2 regions of the Nocardioides xinjiangensis genome follow, and region 2 is predicted to be linked to the other one. Evidence: riboswitches for the same ligand, from Rfam matches in the RefSeq annotation. Region 2 holds a riboswitch; the other holds the start of a gene.
The links. A riboswitch is a leader RNA that binds a small molecule or an ion and turns the genes downstream of it on or off. The one in region 2 is predicted to bind cyclic di-AMP.
Positions count from the first base shown of each region.

Region 1: another riboswitch for cyclic di-AMP. It lies ahead of J3P32_RS03465 (C40 family peptidase); the one in region 2 lies ahead of J3P32_RS18350 (C40 family peptidase).

Region 1 is NZ_JAFMSW010000001.1:709,249-716,782, reverse strand. It holds gene J3P32_RS03475 (phosphatase PAP2 family protein) at 1-639, opposite strand, end outside; gene fabG (3-oxoacyl-ACP reductase FabG) at 798-1,565, shown strand; cyclic di-AMP (ydaO/yuaA leader) riboswitch at 1,626-1,823, shown strand; gene J3P32_RS03465 (C40 family peptidase) at 1,829-2,389, shown strand; gene J3P32_RS03460 (DUF3048 domain-containing protein) at 2,513-3,532, shown strand; gene J3P32_RS03455 (TetR/AcrR family transcriptional regulator) at 3,516-4,157, opposite strand; gene J3P32_RS03450 (hypothetical protein) at 4,291-4,815, shown strand; gene J3P32_RS03445 (YqgE/AlgH family protein) at 4,849-5,403, shown strand; gene J3P32_RS03440 (DUF3039 domain-containing protein) at 5,427-5,708, shown strand; gene J3P32_RS03435 (DEAD/DEAH box helicase) at 5,705-7,483, shown strand; gene J3P32_RS03430 (IclR family transcriptional regulator) at 7,502-7,534, shown strand, end outside.
Region 2 is NZ_JAFMSW010000001.1:346,243-353,776, forward strand. It holds gene J3P32_RS01665 (response regulator) at 1-414, shown strand, start outside; gene J3P32_RS01670 (Flp family type IVb pilin) at 651-845, shown strand; gene J3P32_RS01675 (Flp family type IVb pilin) at 1,015-1,206, shown strand; gene J3P32_RS01680 (hypothetical protein) at 1,359-2,639, opposite strand; gene J3P32_RS18350 (C40 family peptidase) at 2,620-3,618, opposite strand; cyclic di-AMP (ydaO/yuaA leader) riboswitch at 3,645-3,805, opposite strand; gene J3P32_RS01690 (hypothetical protein) at 3,961-5,301, shown strand; gene J3P32_RS01695 (hypothetical protein) at 5,309-5,515, opposite strand; gene J3P32_RS01700 (glycosyltransferase family 87 protein) at 5,621-6,481, shown strand; gene J3P32_RS01705 (NYN domain-containing protein) at 6,443-7,534, opposite strand, start outside.

The sequences.
Region 1 (7,534 bases), 360 kb from region 2:
GGAGTACACCGGCCCGAGCGACGGGACGAGGTAGTAGACGACCACGCCGAGCAGCCAGTTGAACGAGACGGCCGTGACGTAGAACGCCCCCGCGAGCGAGCGCCGGGTCCACACGAGCGCGACCGCCAGCGTCGCCGGCACCAGGCCGATCCACAGCACGTAGACGCCCGACATGAGCCATGCCGCCCAGCCGGTGCCGAGCACCTGGTGCAGCACGTCCGCCGGGTCGTGCCCGAGCCACAGCAGGCGGTCCGCCCTCGCCAGCTCGGTGTCCCAGAGCCGGTCGTCGACGAACGGCAGGTAGCCCTTGAGGTTGCGGAAGGCGACGTAGGCGACGTACCAGGCGGCGAGCCCGCTCAGGGTGAACCGCACCTGGGCTCCGTGCCACCGGTCACGCAGCACGAACCGCAGCGCAGCCCACGCGTCCGCGTGCGCGGCACCGCGGGCGGCGAGCACCCAGCGCGGCACGACGTCGAGCAGGACGGCCGCCGCGACGATGACCGGCAGCCGCACCCACGTCGGCACGGAGACCCCGTCCGGGTCGCGCACCGGCAGGTCGTACGCCGTCGCGACCAGCACCGTCGCCACGGCCATCACCGCGGCCACCACGGCCGCGGCACGGAAGTCCCCCCGTCCCATGTCGGCACGCTAGCGACGCGCCGCGCCGCGGCCCACCCCCTGCACCGGATCTCCACAAGTCGGGGGAGTCCTCGCACCCGCACGACCGCGGCGCGCGGGCGGAGCAGCGACCACTAGTCTCCCGGGAGGACCAGCACCGAGCCTGAGGAGTCACCGACATGGGTCGTTTCGACCGGCGCGTCGCCGCCATCACCGGAGCAGCGCGAGGCATCGGCTTCGGCATCGCCCAGCGCCTGGCCAGCGAGGGCGCGTCGATCGCCGTCCTCGACCTCGACGAGGCGGCGGCACAGGAGGCTGCGGGCCGGCTCGAGCTGGTCGAGGGTGCGCGGGCGATCGGCGTCGCGTGCGACGTCGTCGACGCCGCCGCGGCCGAGGCCGCCGTCCAGCGCGTGGTCGAGGAGCTGGGCGGCATCCACGTGCTGGTCAACAACGCCGGCATCACCCGCGACAACCTGCTCTTCAAGATGACCGAGGAGGACTGGGACCTGGTCATGGGCGTGCACCTCAAGGGCGTGTTCAACATGACCAAGGCGGCGCAGTCGCGGTTCGTGGAGCAGAGGTACGGCAAGATCCTCAACCTCTCCAGCGTCTCCGCGCTCGGCAACCGCGGCCAGGCCAACTACTCCGCCGCCAAGATGGGCATCCAGGGGCTGACCCGCACCCTCGGCATCGAGCTCGGCCCCTTCGGCATCACCGCCAACGCGATCGCCCCCGGCTTCATCGCCACCGAGATGACCGACGCGACCGCGCGCCGGCTCAAGATGGAGCCCGAGGAGCTGCAGCGCCTCAACGCCGAGGCGACCCCCGTCCGCCGGGTGGGCCAGCCGGAGGACATCGCCGCCGCGGCGGCGTTCCTGTGCAGCGACGAAGCGTCGTTCATCACAGGCCAGACGCTCTACGTGGACGGAGGACGCAAGCTCGGCTGACCGCGGTTTGATCCCGGCGCGGTGATGTGCCTACGGTGCTCGACGATCAGCACCACCCGCCCCGGGACAACGCCGAGTCCTGCCCGCCCGGGGCGACCCCCGACATCTTCGAGGGCAGGAGTGGGGGACCCACAGGTTCCACTGCCGGTTCGTGCAGCACTGCACGCGCCGGCTCGGGGTGAAGTCGCCGTGCAGGCGGCGGGGCACCTTCCAGCCCCAACCCGACAGCTCACCTCACAGGCGTGGGAAAGGAACACACACTCATGCCTGCGACCTCTCGCACGGCGCGAGCCTGCGCGCTCGCCCTCGCCGGACTGGGCCTCACCGCCTCGACCCTGACGGCGCTGCCCGCCACCGCCGCCGGCTCCCAGTCCTCCCCGACGACGTCGGAGCGGACCTCGGAGCGGACGTCCTCGACGACCACCGACCGCCGCGCCGCCAGTCGCCGCGTCGCCGCCCGCGTCCTCGGCGCCCGCGACACCGCGCTGCGCCAGCGCGGCGACTGGTACGGCTACGGCGCCACCGGGCCGAACCGGTTCGACTGCTCCGGGCTCGTCTACTACAGCTACCGTCGCGCCGGCTTCCCCGTGCCCCGCACGTCGGCGGCCCAGGCCGGCTTCACGCGGCGCGTGGCGAAGAAGGACATGCGCGCGGGCGACCTGATGTTCTTCCACGGCAGCGGCGGCGTCTACCACGCCGCGGTGTTCCTGCGCTGGGAGCGCGGCCACGCGGTCATGGTGCACTCCCCGGGCTCCGGGCAGCGGGTGCGGGTGGCCGTCCCGTGGACCTCCCAGTGGTTCGGCGGAACGCTCCGGCGTGGGTGATCGGCCGAAGCTGGTAGGCAGAGCCTGCTGATCTACCCTGTGGCGCGCCTTCTCCCATCGGGGAGGGCGCGCCGCCACACTCGAGGCACATCCCCCTGCTGTTCCCGCTCGATCGGAGTTCCCGTGCGTCACCCCCTTCGCCCCTCCTCGTCCCGGGCAGTCGCCGCCGCGCTGGTCGCGGCCTCGCTGCTCCTCGCCGGCTGCAGCGGAGGCGACGCCGAGGAGCCGAGCGCCTCCGGGTCCCCCGAGCCGACCACGTCGGAGACCACGGAGGCGCCGGAGCCGACGTACTGGCCGTTGACCGGGCTCGAGCGCAAGGGCGACGCCCCCGAGCACCCCGTGATCGTCACCAAGGTCGACAACACCTCCTCCAGCGCCCCGCAGGTGGGCCTCGGGTCGGCCGACCTGGTCGTGGAGGAGCTCGTCGAGGGCGGCTACACCCGCCTGGCGGCGTTCTACTACTCCAAGGTGCCCGCCGACATCGGTCCGGTCCGCTCCATGCGCGCCAGCGACATCGGCATCGTGCCCGAGGGGGCGACGGTCGTGACCAGCGGCGCCGCCCCGATCACCATCAAGCGCATCAAGGGCGCCGGGATCCCCTGGATCACCGAGGGCGACGCGGGCGTCTACCGCGAGACCTCGCGCTCGGCGCCCTACAACCTGTTCGCCCGGCTCGGTGACATCGCCAAGCGCCTCGAGGCCGACGAGGAGCCGCCGCCGTACCTGCCGTGGGGCACCGCCGCCGACCTGCCCCGGGGCGCCAAGGCGCGCAGCCTCACCGCCGACTTCGGCGCCCACTCCACCAGCTGGCAGTTCCAGGGCGGGGGGTACGTCAACACCGACTCCTACGCCGCGCAGGGCGACCAGTTCCCCGCCGACTCCGTGCTCGTGCTGCGGGTCAAGGTCGGCGACGCCGGGTACCGCGACCCCGCCGGCTACCCCGTGCCCGAGACGAAGTTCGAGGGCAGGGGCGCCGCGCTGCTGTTCCACGGTGGGCGCGTCGTGCGCGGCACCTGGAGCAAGGACGGGCTGAAGGGTGCGCTCGAGCTCTCGACCAAGGACGGCGACCTGGCCGTGCCCGCCGGGCACGTCTGGGTCGAGCTGGTGCCGGCCGTCAACGGCAACGTCACGTTCGCGAAGTAGCACCCGGGTCGGGCGAGCCGACTCCCTCCTCCAGCAACCGCTGGAGGCCGGCGAGGACGAAGCCGATGGCGGCCTCGACCCGCAGCGCGGCCGCTGCCGGGTCCTCGCTGACGGCGACGGCGCCGCCGGCGGCGGACATCGCGCCGAAGAAGATGCGCGTGAACGTGTCGAGCATGGCGTCGTCGAGGTCCCAGTCTCCGCCGCCCAGCGCGGACCGCACGATCTCGTCGACGATCGCGTAGGTGGAGCGCTCCTCGCGCTCGCGGTAGCGCTCGTGGCCCAGCACCGACGGCCCGTCGGAGATCACGATCTGCCGGTAGCCCGGCTCCTGCACGGCCCCGAGGAAGGCACGCAGCCCCGCCTGCGCCTTCAACCACGGGTCTCGGTGCCCCTCGGTGGCCCGGGCGATCCCGGCCGTGGCGCGCGACTCCACGCGCTCGAAGGCGGCCTCGAAGATCGCCTGCTTGCCGCTGAAGTGGTGGTAGAGCGCGCCCTTGGTGACGTCGGCACCCGCGACGATGGCGTCGAGGGACGTCGCGGAGTAGCCGTGCTCGGTGAAGAGCCGCTCGGCCACGTCGACCAGCGCGCGCTTGGTCGAGTCCGGCCAGCGCTGGCGGCGGGCCATCACGGGCGTGCTCCGTCGACGGTCATGGGGCGCAGCCTAGGTGACCGGCCTCACGCGTGGAGGACTGTGCGGAGCGGCGCGGCTGCGGCATACTGAAAGTACGTACCGTCGGTATGTACAGAAGGAGACCGCCATGACCTGGACGTCCCACCACCGCCGCGCGGACGTGCTGCGCGAGGTGATCCGCACCGCCGACAGCCGCCTCGACCGCCGCCTGCCGATGGACGTGGCCGGCGTCGCCGAGACCTTCGGTGACGACGTCACGCTGCTCGGAGCCCTGCAGCTGCGCTGGCACACCCGCCTCGCCGGCCGGATCGAGCGCGAGCTCGCCGACCAGCCCCTCGACCTCCCCCGGGCCGTCGCCGTCGCGTGGCGGCGGGCCGCCGAGGACATGCCCGGCGTCCGCGCCGTCATCGACCACCACGTCGCGCACCCGAGCAGTCCCGAGATGGCCCGCACGACCGCGATCGCCGCGGGCAAGGAGCACGAGCTGCTCGCCCTCATGGCCGGACGTGCCAGCGCGCCCGGCGACGCCGCCCGCCGCGCGGGTCGGGCGATCGAGTCCGCCGCCCGCGCGTCGTACGTCCCGGGTGCCGTGCCGCGGCAGCCTCCGGCGCCGTCGCTGGTGCAGCGGCTGAAGGCGGTGCTCGCGGCCTGAGCGGCGTACCCGCGGGCCTGCCATAGTGGAGGCATGCAGCTGGCTTCGGGGATGCTGCTGGTGGCGACACCGGCGCTGCAGGACCCCAACTTCGCCGAGACGGTCGTGCTGCTGCTCGACGTGAACGACGAGGGAGCCCTCGGCGTGGTGCTCAACCGTCCCACGCAGGTCCTCGTGGCCGACGTCCTCGAGCCGTGGCGCGACGTCGTCGTGGAGCCGGAGGTGCTCTTCCGCGGCGGACCGGTCGGCACCGACGGCGCCCTGGCCGTGGCCCGGCTGCGCGACCCGGACGAGCCGCCCGTCGGGTGGCGTCCGGTGACCAGCGTGCTGGGCATGGTCGACCTCGACACCCCGACGGAGCTCGTGGACGGGTCCCTCGCGGCGATGCGGGTCTTCGCCGGCTACGCCGGGTGGGGCGCCGGCCAGCTCGCCGGGGAGGTCGAGGAGGGCAGCTGGTACGTCGTCAGCAGCGAGGCCGCCGACGCGTTCCGCGGCGATCCCGACAGCCTGTGGCGCGATGTCATGCGACGCCAGCCCGGCATGCTCGCCTGGCACGTCAACAGGCCCGTCGATCCCGACCTGAACTGACTCCAGCGTTAGGCTTGTCCATCATGAGCACCATCGGATTCTCGCCCGGCACGCAGACCGTCGAAGAGCGTCAGACGGTGCCCACCGACGAGGGTGACCACGAGCGGTTCTCGCACTACGTGCCGAAGGACAAGCTGACCGAGGCGATGGTGATGGGCACGCCCGTCATCGCCCTGTGCGGCAAGGTGTGGGTGCCCTCGCGCGCGCCCGAGAAGTACCCGGTGTGCCCGGAGTGCAAGGAGATCTGGGAGTCGATGAAGCCGGGGGAGGGCTCCGGCTCCGACGGCTCGGGCTCCGACGCGTGACGGGGCGCCCCGAGGCGCCGCTGCCCCCCGCGTGGCCCGACCGGGCCGCCTGGGGCACCGCGCCCTCCCTGCGCGCGTGGCAGCAGGCGGCGGTGGACCTCTACCGGTCGCGCCAGCCCCGCGACTTCCTGGCAGTGGCCACGCCGGGCGCAGGCAAGACGACCTTCGCCCTCACGGTCGCGGCCGACCTGCTCGGTCGCCGCGTCGTCGACCGGATCACCGTCGTCGCCCCGACCGAGCACCTCAAGACGCAGTGGGCCGAGGCCGCCGCCCGCGCGGGCATCCCGATCGACCCCACCTACTCGGCCGGCAAGGGCAAGACGTCGGACGACTACGTCGGCATCGCGGTGACCTACGCCGGCGTCGCGGTCAACCCGCTGGCGATGCGGATCCGCACCGAGCGGTTCAAGACGCTGGTGATCCTCGACGAGATCCACCACGCCGGCGACGCGCTGTCGTGGGGCGAGGGCGTGCGCGAGGCGTTCGACCCGGCGACCCGGCGGCTCGCGCTCACCGGCACGCCGTTCCGCTCCGACATCAACCCGATCCCGTTCGTCAGCTACGCGCCGGGCGAGGACGGCGTCCCCGTGTCCGCCGCCGACTACACCTACGGGTACGCCCATGCCCTCGCCGACCACGTCGTGCGCCCGGTGCTCTTCATGGCCTACTCCGGCGAGATGCAGTGGCGCACCCGCGCGGGCGACGAGGTGGTGGCCCGGCTGGGCGAGCCGCTCGCCAAGGACATGCACGCCCAGGCGCTGCGCACGGCGCTCGACCCGCGGGGGTCGTGGATCCCGGCGGTGCTGGAGGCCGCGGACAAGCGCCTGTCGGAGGTACGCCGTCACGTGCCCGACGCCGGCGGGCTGGTGATCGCCGGCGACCAGGACTCCGCGCGTGCCTACGCGGCGCTGCTCAGGAAGATCACCGGCGAGGCGCCGACGGTCGTGCTCTCCGACGAGAAGGGCTCCTCGAAGAAGATCGAGAAGTTCACCGCCTCCGACGACCGCTGGATGGTCGCCGTGCGGATGGTCTCCGAGGGCGTCGACGTGCCACGCCTCGCGGTCGGCGTGTGGGCCACGACCGTGTCGACGCCACTCTTCTTCGCGCAGGCCGTCGGCCGCTTCGTCCGGGCGCGGTCGCGTGGCGAGACCGCGTCGGTGTTCCTGCCGTCCGTGCCGCACCTGCTCGAGTTCGCCTCCGACATGGAGGCGCAGCGCGACCACGTGCTGGGCCGCCGGGTCAGGGACGAGGACGACATCTTCGCCGCCGAGGACGAGCTGCTCGCCCAGGCGCAGCAAGGGGAGTCGGCCTCCGACGAGCTCGAGATGTCGTGGGAGGCGCTCGGCTCGACGGCGTCGTTCGACCACGTGCTCTACGAGGGCGCGCAGTTCGGCCACTCCGGTGAGGTGCACGTGGGGTCGGAGGAGGAGATGGACTTCCTCGGCATCCCGGGCCTGCTCGAGCCCGACCAGGTGCGCGAGCTGCTGCACTCCCGCCAGAGCGAGCGGGCGCGCAAGCAGCGCTCCGACGGGGGCGGCGACCGCGTCGTCGACTCCGTGGAGCAGCTGAGCACCCACCAGCAGCTCGGCGTCCTGCGCCGCGAGCTCAACGGACTGGTCGCGGCCTGGCACCACCGCACCGGTCAGGCCCACGGGGTCACCCACAACGCGCTGCGCAAGGAGTGCGGCGGCCCGCCCGCCGCCGTGGCCAGCGCCGAGCAGCTGCACGAGCGGATCAACCGGATCCGCGAGTGGGCGGTGCGCCAGTCGGGCTGAGCGCCCTAGATTGGTCCGGTGCCCGCCGAGACCTCGCAGACGCTCGACCGG
Region 2 (7,534 bases):
GTGGTCGTCCTCACCATGCACGCGGGCGACGACCACATCTTCGCAGCGATGGAGGCCGGCGCCTCGGCGTTCGTCGGCAAGGACACGCGTGCCTCAGAGGTCGTCAGCGCGGCGAAGCACGCTGCGGTGGCACCGCGCACATTCCTCTGCGCAGGTCTCAGCCAAGCGGTGATGCGTCGTGCGACCTCACCCGCTTCTCCCAAGCTCTCCGTCCGGGAGGCCGAGGTCCTTGCCCTCCTGGCCGACGGCCTGGGCACGGGCGAGATCGCTGGGTCGCTCTACATGAGCGAGTCGACGGCCAAGACCCACATCACGCACATCTACCAGAAGCTCGGCGCGGCCAACCGAGCGCAGGCGCTGGTGACCGCCATGCGCATGGGTCTGCTCGACCACGCTTCGCCCCAGCGGTTCTGAACCGCCCGGCATCGGTGGCGCGGTCCGCTCCGGCCGGCTGGCCGGGGCAGTCGGCATGACCACGAATGGGGTGCTGCAGGCCCCTTCGGGTGCACCGCGAATAGTCACAAGGGACTACGGATCCGAGGCCGATCACCCGATCCGGAGCCCGCGAGATCTTGGCAGATTGTTCCTCGACGGGTCCTGGTGGGCTCGGCACCGAGACCCATCACACAGACACCAAAAGGGGAAACACAATGATCGAGAAGCTCCAGTTCATGACCATCATGCTCATCAACGACGTCAAGGCCAAGCGCGACGAGCGCGGCGCGACCGCTGTCGAGTACGGCCTGATGGTCGCCCTCATCGCCGTCGTCATCATCGCCGCCGTCACCACCCTCGGCACCAACCTGAACACCAAGTTCGGATCGGTTCGCGACGCCGTCAACTGACGCTCGAGGAAGCAACGGGCCGGCGTCATCTTGTTGATGACGCCGGCCCGGTTCTTTGCGAGCACGGCCCGGTGGTCATGCTCGGCACGTGACACTGACAGCTTTTTGTTCCGGCGGGTCCTCGTGGGCTCGGACCACACTCACCACATACATCTCAAGGGGAATCACCATGATCGGGAAGCTCCAGCTCGTGGCCATCATGCTCACCAACGACGTCAAGGCCAAGCGCGACGAGCGCGGCGCGACCGCTGTCGAGTACGGCCTGATGGTCGCCCTCATCGCCATTGTCATCATTGCGGCCGTCACCACCCTCGGCACCAACCTGGACGCCAAGTTCACCAGTGCCAGCACGCTGAACTGAGGCTCGACCACCACTGGCAGGCCGTCGCCCGTTCGACGATCGCTGACGCGACCGCGCTGTTCGACGTGTAGCGAGCAGCCTTCCAGCCAGCGGCCTGCCTCACCCAGCACGGCGCTGAAGGCGACTGATCTTCGGTCGCCTTCAGTCCCATTTCAGCCCTTGGTTTCAGCGACCAGCTGTGTGAGGCGCCAACGCCAGGCCTTCAGCAGAGCCCGCTCAGCCATTCCGCGTCCTGCCAAGGCGGAGGCCACCGGCGTCCCAGCTCGCACGTCGTTGTACGCCGCCACGAGTGCGCGCTCCCCCAGCTTCTCAGCGATGATGCGGCAGGCCAGCCAGGCTTCCTCGTAGCGCGCCTGGAGTGCATCGGCACGCGTGTCGAAGCGGGCGGCCTCGGGCAATGAGGTCGGGACGCCCTCCGCGCGCGCGGCGGCAATCGCTCGGCCGAGGATCGTGCGGTCCGGCAGGGCGGTGTCGCGCAGCGCGACGTAGTCGGCGAAGCCCTCCACGAGCCAGGGCTCGATGCCGCCGCGCGCGGCATCGGTGGCCACGTGCACCAGCTCGTGGCTCATCACCACCTGCGCACCGGCGCGGCTCAGGCCGGCGGTCACCTCGGGGTTCACGAAGACGTGCACGGGGGCGTCGCCGTCCGACGAGCCGCCGGCGCTCGCGGTGACCGCGGCGATCCCGGCATACGTGCCTGCTGCGGCACCCAGGGCCTCGTCGAGGTCGGCTGAGCTCGCCGGGACCTCGACGACCACCGGTGCGCGCCACGCAGGCAGAACTCGTCGGACGACCGCGGTCCCGCGCGTCACGCGTCGGACGACGGCGACGGCCTCGTCCCAGGCGCCGTCCACCATCACCAGCACCCCGGGCGCACGTGCGACCGACAGCTCGCCCCGCAGCCACAGCGGGACCCGTCCGGCGCCGGCGCCGCCGAAGCCCACGACCCCGACCCCCTCGGCGTCCGGCGCGAACCTGACGACGACGTCGGCTCGCGACGGCGCCGCATCGCCGGCCACCCGCCAGCCGAGCTCGGCGACGGCCGCCCAGGTCCCGTCGGTGGCCACCGTGCCCACCTGGTCGACGTAGCGCGCCGAGACGTCGGACAGCTCGAGGGATGCCGCGTTGGCGGCCACCCCGGCCAGCACCTCCTTCGCGCCCTCGTCCTCGTCGGGGGCGAGGCTGGTGAGGACCGCGGCATCGCGTGTCTCCACTCCCGAGACGAAGGTCGCCAGAGCCGTCGCTGCCGCGGCCGGGCTGGGTCGAGCGACCTCGACGCGGCGGGGGTCCACCTCATAGCGGTCCCCGCCGCGCACGAGCAGCACGACCAGCACCATGATCACCAGCACGGCCGCGAACGCCGAAAGGCCGGCCGCCCACAGACGTGGACGGCCGGCCTTCGAGGTCTGGTGGTCAGCCAGGACGGACCGCACCGACGTAGGGCATTGAGTAGAGGCCCGAGACGGCAACGCCGGTGCCCGGGTTGGCGGCGTGCACGATCATGCCGTTGCCGATGTACATGCCGACGTGGCTGATCGGGCTGTAGTAGAAGACGAGGTCACCCGGCTGCAGGTCGCTCGCCGCGATGCGCGGCCCGCTCCCGAACTGGGCGCTCGACGAGTGCGGCAGCGAGACGCCGGCCTGCGCCCAAGCCCGCATCGTCAGGCCGCTGCAGTCGAAGGCGTTCTCGCCCATGGCGCCGTAGACGTAGGCGTCGCCGACCTGCGACATGGCGTACTGCACGGCGGCAGCGGCGCGGCCCGATGCGGGCACCGAGCTCTGCACGGCGCTAGGCACGCGGGCGCTGCCACGCGAGGCGAGAAGGCGCTCGCGCTCCTCGGCCTCCAGGTCGGCCAGGAGCTCCTCCGCGTCGGCGAGCTTCTCGTCGACCGTCGACCTCTCGGTGCTGAGCTGGTCGGTGAGCTGGGCGATCTCGCGGGTGCGGTCGTCGGTGGCCTCGCGCCGGATCTCGAGGGCTTCGAGCTGGATGTCGTAGTCGGCGAGCAGGGAGGACTGCAGGTCGTTGAACGACGACATGGTGGAGAGCGAGTCAAGGAAGGACCCCGGGTCCTCGGAGACCACGATCTGGCCGACGGTCGAGATGCCCTCGCCCTCCAGCTGCCGCACCACCGCGTCGGAGACCTGGGCGCGCACGGCGTCGAGGCGCTCGTCCTGGCGCTCCTGGTCGGCCTCGAGGCCGGCAAGGTCGCGGCGGAGCGCAGCGAGCTCCAGCTTCGCGTCGTGCAGCCGCTCCTGGGCGGCCTCGGCCTCGTGGTAGAGGCGGTCGACGCGGGCCTTCACGTCCTCGATGTCGGGGTCGGCCTGAGCGGGGGTCGCCGGGACGAATGCGATGGCAGCGATCGCGGAGAGACCAAGTGCGGTCGCGCCGACTCGCTTGCGGGCGTGAGCCACGAGCGGGGGAACTCCTCGGGATGTCGTACGCCTACCGGGTGAGCTGACGGGTTCGGCACGACGTGTCCTACCCCTGCTCCACGCACCGCTCGCGCAGTGCGCCTCACAGGGGATTCACCCCAGGGGGAAGTGTGGTTCCCCGGTTCGTCGGCCACGGGTGGTGCGGGGCGTGGACGGCGACTCGGCGCGACCTCCGCGCGGGCCTGGTGACCCACTTCCACGGAAGCCAGCCCACAGAGTAGACCGCATCCTCGAGCCCCGCCAATCTTCGGCCAAACTTCCCGAGGCTCGTCTCCTGACGAACGTCTGCGTGCAGCGATGGGCGACGCTACCGTTCCCCGCATGGTCGCCCCGATGCGCTGGTTCGCGCGCACCTACGGACTGGCGGTGGTGGCCCACCTGGTCGGCAATCCCGCCGGTTCGCGCACCGACGAGCTCGGCAGCTCGGTCCCGCTCCTGGTGATCTCGGCGGCGCTCGGCGTCCTGGGCCTGCTGCTGCTCGTGCTACCCGACGTGCGCGTGCTGGCGGCGGCCGCGGCGCTCACCCTCGCCTCGGTGTGGCTCGAGCTCCCCGTCACCGGCAACCATTGGCTGCTCGTCGGCTTCATCGCCGCTGCGGTCCTGGTGTCGTTGCTTCGGCCCGACCCTTGGGCCTGGCTCTCGGTGACGGGGCGCTGGCTGTTGCTCGGCTTCTACAGCTTCGCCGCCTTCGCCAAGCTCAACACCGGGTTCCTGGACCCCTCCGTGTCTTGCGGCGTGTTCTACGCGAACCAGTCGCTCTCGTCGTTCGGGCTGCCGACGTTCGACAGCCATGGCCCGCTCCGAGCGGTCGCAATAATCGGCCCAGTCCTGACCGAGCTCTCGGTGCCTGTGCTCCTGGCGTTCAGCCGAACCCGTCGGGCGGGCGTCCTGCTCGCCCTCATCTTCCACACGATCATCTCACTGGACGTGGGTCAGCACTTCTACGACTTCACAGCAGCACTGGTGGCGCTGTTGTGCCTCTTCCTGCCGGAATCCACGAACGCGGGCTTCGAGGCACGTGCCGCCCGGCCGTCCGGGCTCCGCACGCTGGGGGTGGTCCTCGCCGGGGCGTGCGTCACGGCCTCGCTGCTTCCGCCCGTCCCGCCGGCCGTCGCGGTGGTGAAGCTCGTCGGCTTCGCCGTGTGGGTGCCGGTGGCCGTGTGGCTGATACTGCGGACGGCGCATGACGGGCTGGGCCCGGCCCCTCAGCCCATGCGGCTGCCGGGTGTGGCCGCTTCGGCGCTCGTCACAGTGGTCATCGTCAACGGTCTGACGCCCTACCTGGAGGTCAAGACCTCCGTCGCTTTCAACATGTACGCCAACCTCGTGACGGTCGCTGGCGAGACCAACCACCTGGTGATCAGGCGAACGGCCCACCTCCGCTCGGTGCAGGACGACCTGCTCGAGGTCGTGGAAACCACGGACGACGGCCTCGACCGCTACCGGACCGACGGCTACCTGCTGCCACGGCGCAACCTCCTGGACTACCTTGCCCGGCACCCCGAGGTCACGGTCGTGGTACGCGGCAAGGACGGCGAGGAGACGCTCGACGGAAGCCATGGCGCACGCCTCCCGCTCGTCGTCAGGAACGTCGCATCGTTCCGCTCGGTCGACCAGCAGGACCCTCCTCGCTGCCAATCGGTCTATCTGCCGGCGCTCTGACCGGCCGTCACGCAGAGTCCACAATTGGACTGGGGACCGACTCCACCAGCCGCAGCGGCGGTACCAGGCCACCTCTGGCCAGCACGTCGAGCGCAGTCCTCTCGTCGTCGTCGATCGTCAGCTCCGGAGGTGGTCCGAGCAGCACCGCGACCACGCAGTCGTGGCAGTGCAGCTCGCGCACAAGGCAGGTGTCGCAGTCGATCCGTGTCGTCATGCCTCGAACGGTGACACAGACCACCGACAATGAAGGCGATCGCGGGCCAGCACCTAGTTTCCTCAATCGGCGGACATCGCGGAGCGCCGTACCTAGATTTCATCAGTGGCTAACATCGACCTGCGGACGTCACTGCCGTTGCATGTCACCTGGATGCTCGGCCTCACCATGGTGTGGATCACGTGGACCATGTCAGCCAGTGGTCCTCCTGGCATCGACTCACACGCCTACTGGTCCGCCTGGACCGGCGACTCGATGTACGACCGAGCACCCGGGACGCTCGACGCCTATCTCTACAGCCCCGCCTTCGCGCAGCTGATGTGGCCACTCGTACATCTTCCGTGGCCGGCCTTCGGTGTGCTGTGGGCGATCGCCACGGTCGCCGGTCTCGTGTACCTCTTCGCTCCGATGGGCTGGCGTTGGGTGCCCCCGATGCTCATGCTGTGCAGCCCGGAGATCGCCAGCGGCAACATCTTCTGGCTGCTGGCGATAGCGGCGGTCCTGGGCCTCCGACACCCATCGGTGTGGGCGTTCGTCCTGCTCACCAAGGTGACCCCTGCGCTGGGACCGATCTGGTTCGCGGTGCGTCGAGAATGGCGCAACCTCGCAGTGTCGGCAGCAAGCACAGTTGCGGCCATTGCAGTCTCGTACGCTCTGGCACCGGATCTGTGGGCGCAGTGGCTGGCGTTCTTGGCCGATCACACCAGTTCCACCGACACCCGCGTGGGCGCCCCGATATTCCCGCCTCTCATCATCCGGCTTCCCGTCGCTCTTGTCCTGTTGTTGGTCACGGCACGGATGGACAAGCGTTGGGGACTGCCTGTCGCGATGATCTGTGCGACCCCCGTGTCAGGTATCGCGGCATTCACCATGCTTGCCGCGCTTCCACGCCTTCTCCTCGCTGAGCGCACCGAACCGAGGGGTACGTCATCTGCTCAGCAGCCCGCTCAGGACGTTTCCCTCTAGCACCCTGGCGCCTGCTCGAGCCGCATCGGAGGAGAGAGCTCGATCAGAGGTGATCACCACCACCACCCGGCCGTGCGGCTCCGCTGCCACGAGCTGGCGGATCACCTCGTCGGCGATGACGCCCGCGGGGCTGAAGACCACGCGGACCCCGCGCGGGGCCGGCATCACTGTCCGTGCCGTCGACTCGGCCGCGTCGAACACGACGGTCGTCTCGGCGCCCGATCGCGCGACCACCGGCCCGAGCGCGGCCACCAGCCGGCTGCGCTGTGCCTCGAGGCTGGCGGCCGGCCACGCCGCCTTGGTCACGTTGTAGCCGTCGACGATCAGGCGTGAGTGCGGAAGCGCGAGCAGCTGCTCGAGGAGCGCCGGCGTCGCCGGTGCGCTCGACGCGGGCGCGCCGACGGCGCCGGCGAGCGAGGCCTCGACCGCGTCGCCGGGGACGCCCTCGACCGCAGGGAGGCCGAGCTCACGGCGCAGACCGGTCGCGGAGTCGACCACGGCGTCGAGGAGCAGCCGGGCCCGGATGGTGGCGGCGTCCCGGTCGGAGCGGGAGTCGCGACGCTGGGCCGCGAGACCGGACTTCGCCTCGTCGAGCTGGGCACGCAGACGTCGTACGTCGCCCTCCGCAGTGCGGGTCGCGGACTCGGCCGCGGCCACGGCCTCGTCGCGGGCCGCGAGAGCGGCATCGCGCTCGCCCTCGGCACCGCGGAGGGCGGAGCGAGCCTCGCCGAGCCGCTGGCGCAGCACCTTGTGGTCGGCCTCGGCGCGGTCGAGCTCCTGGCGGTGACGCGACTTCACCTGGGTCAGCTCGGCCTGCAGCGCGGCCACCTGCGCCGTCAGCCGACCGAGCTCGGCCCGGCCATGGTCGTCCCGTACGTGCTCCGCCGCCAGAGTCTCGGCGACCGCGTCGACCCGCGCCTGCCAGCCCTCCTCGCGGGAGAGCCACGCACGCGCGGCGCCGTCGAGGGGGTCGTCGGTGCCTGCGGGCACCGCGGCGACCTGGACGGCGGCGCGGTCCCGGAAGTCTTCGTCGGCGAGCGCGTCCCAGATGAG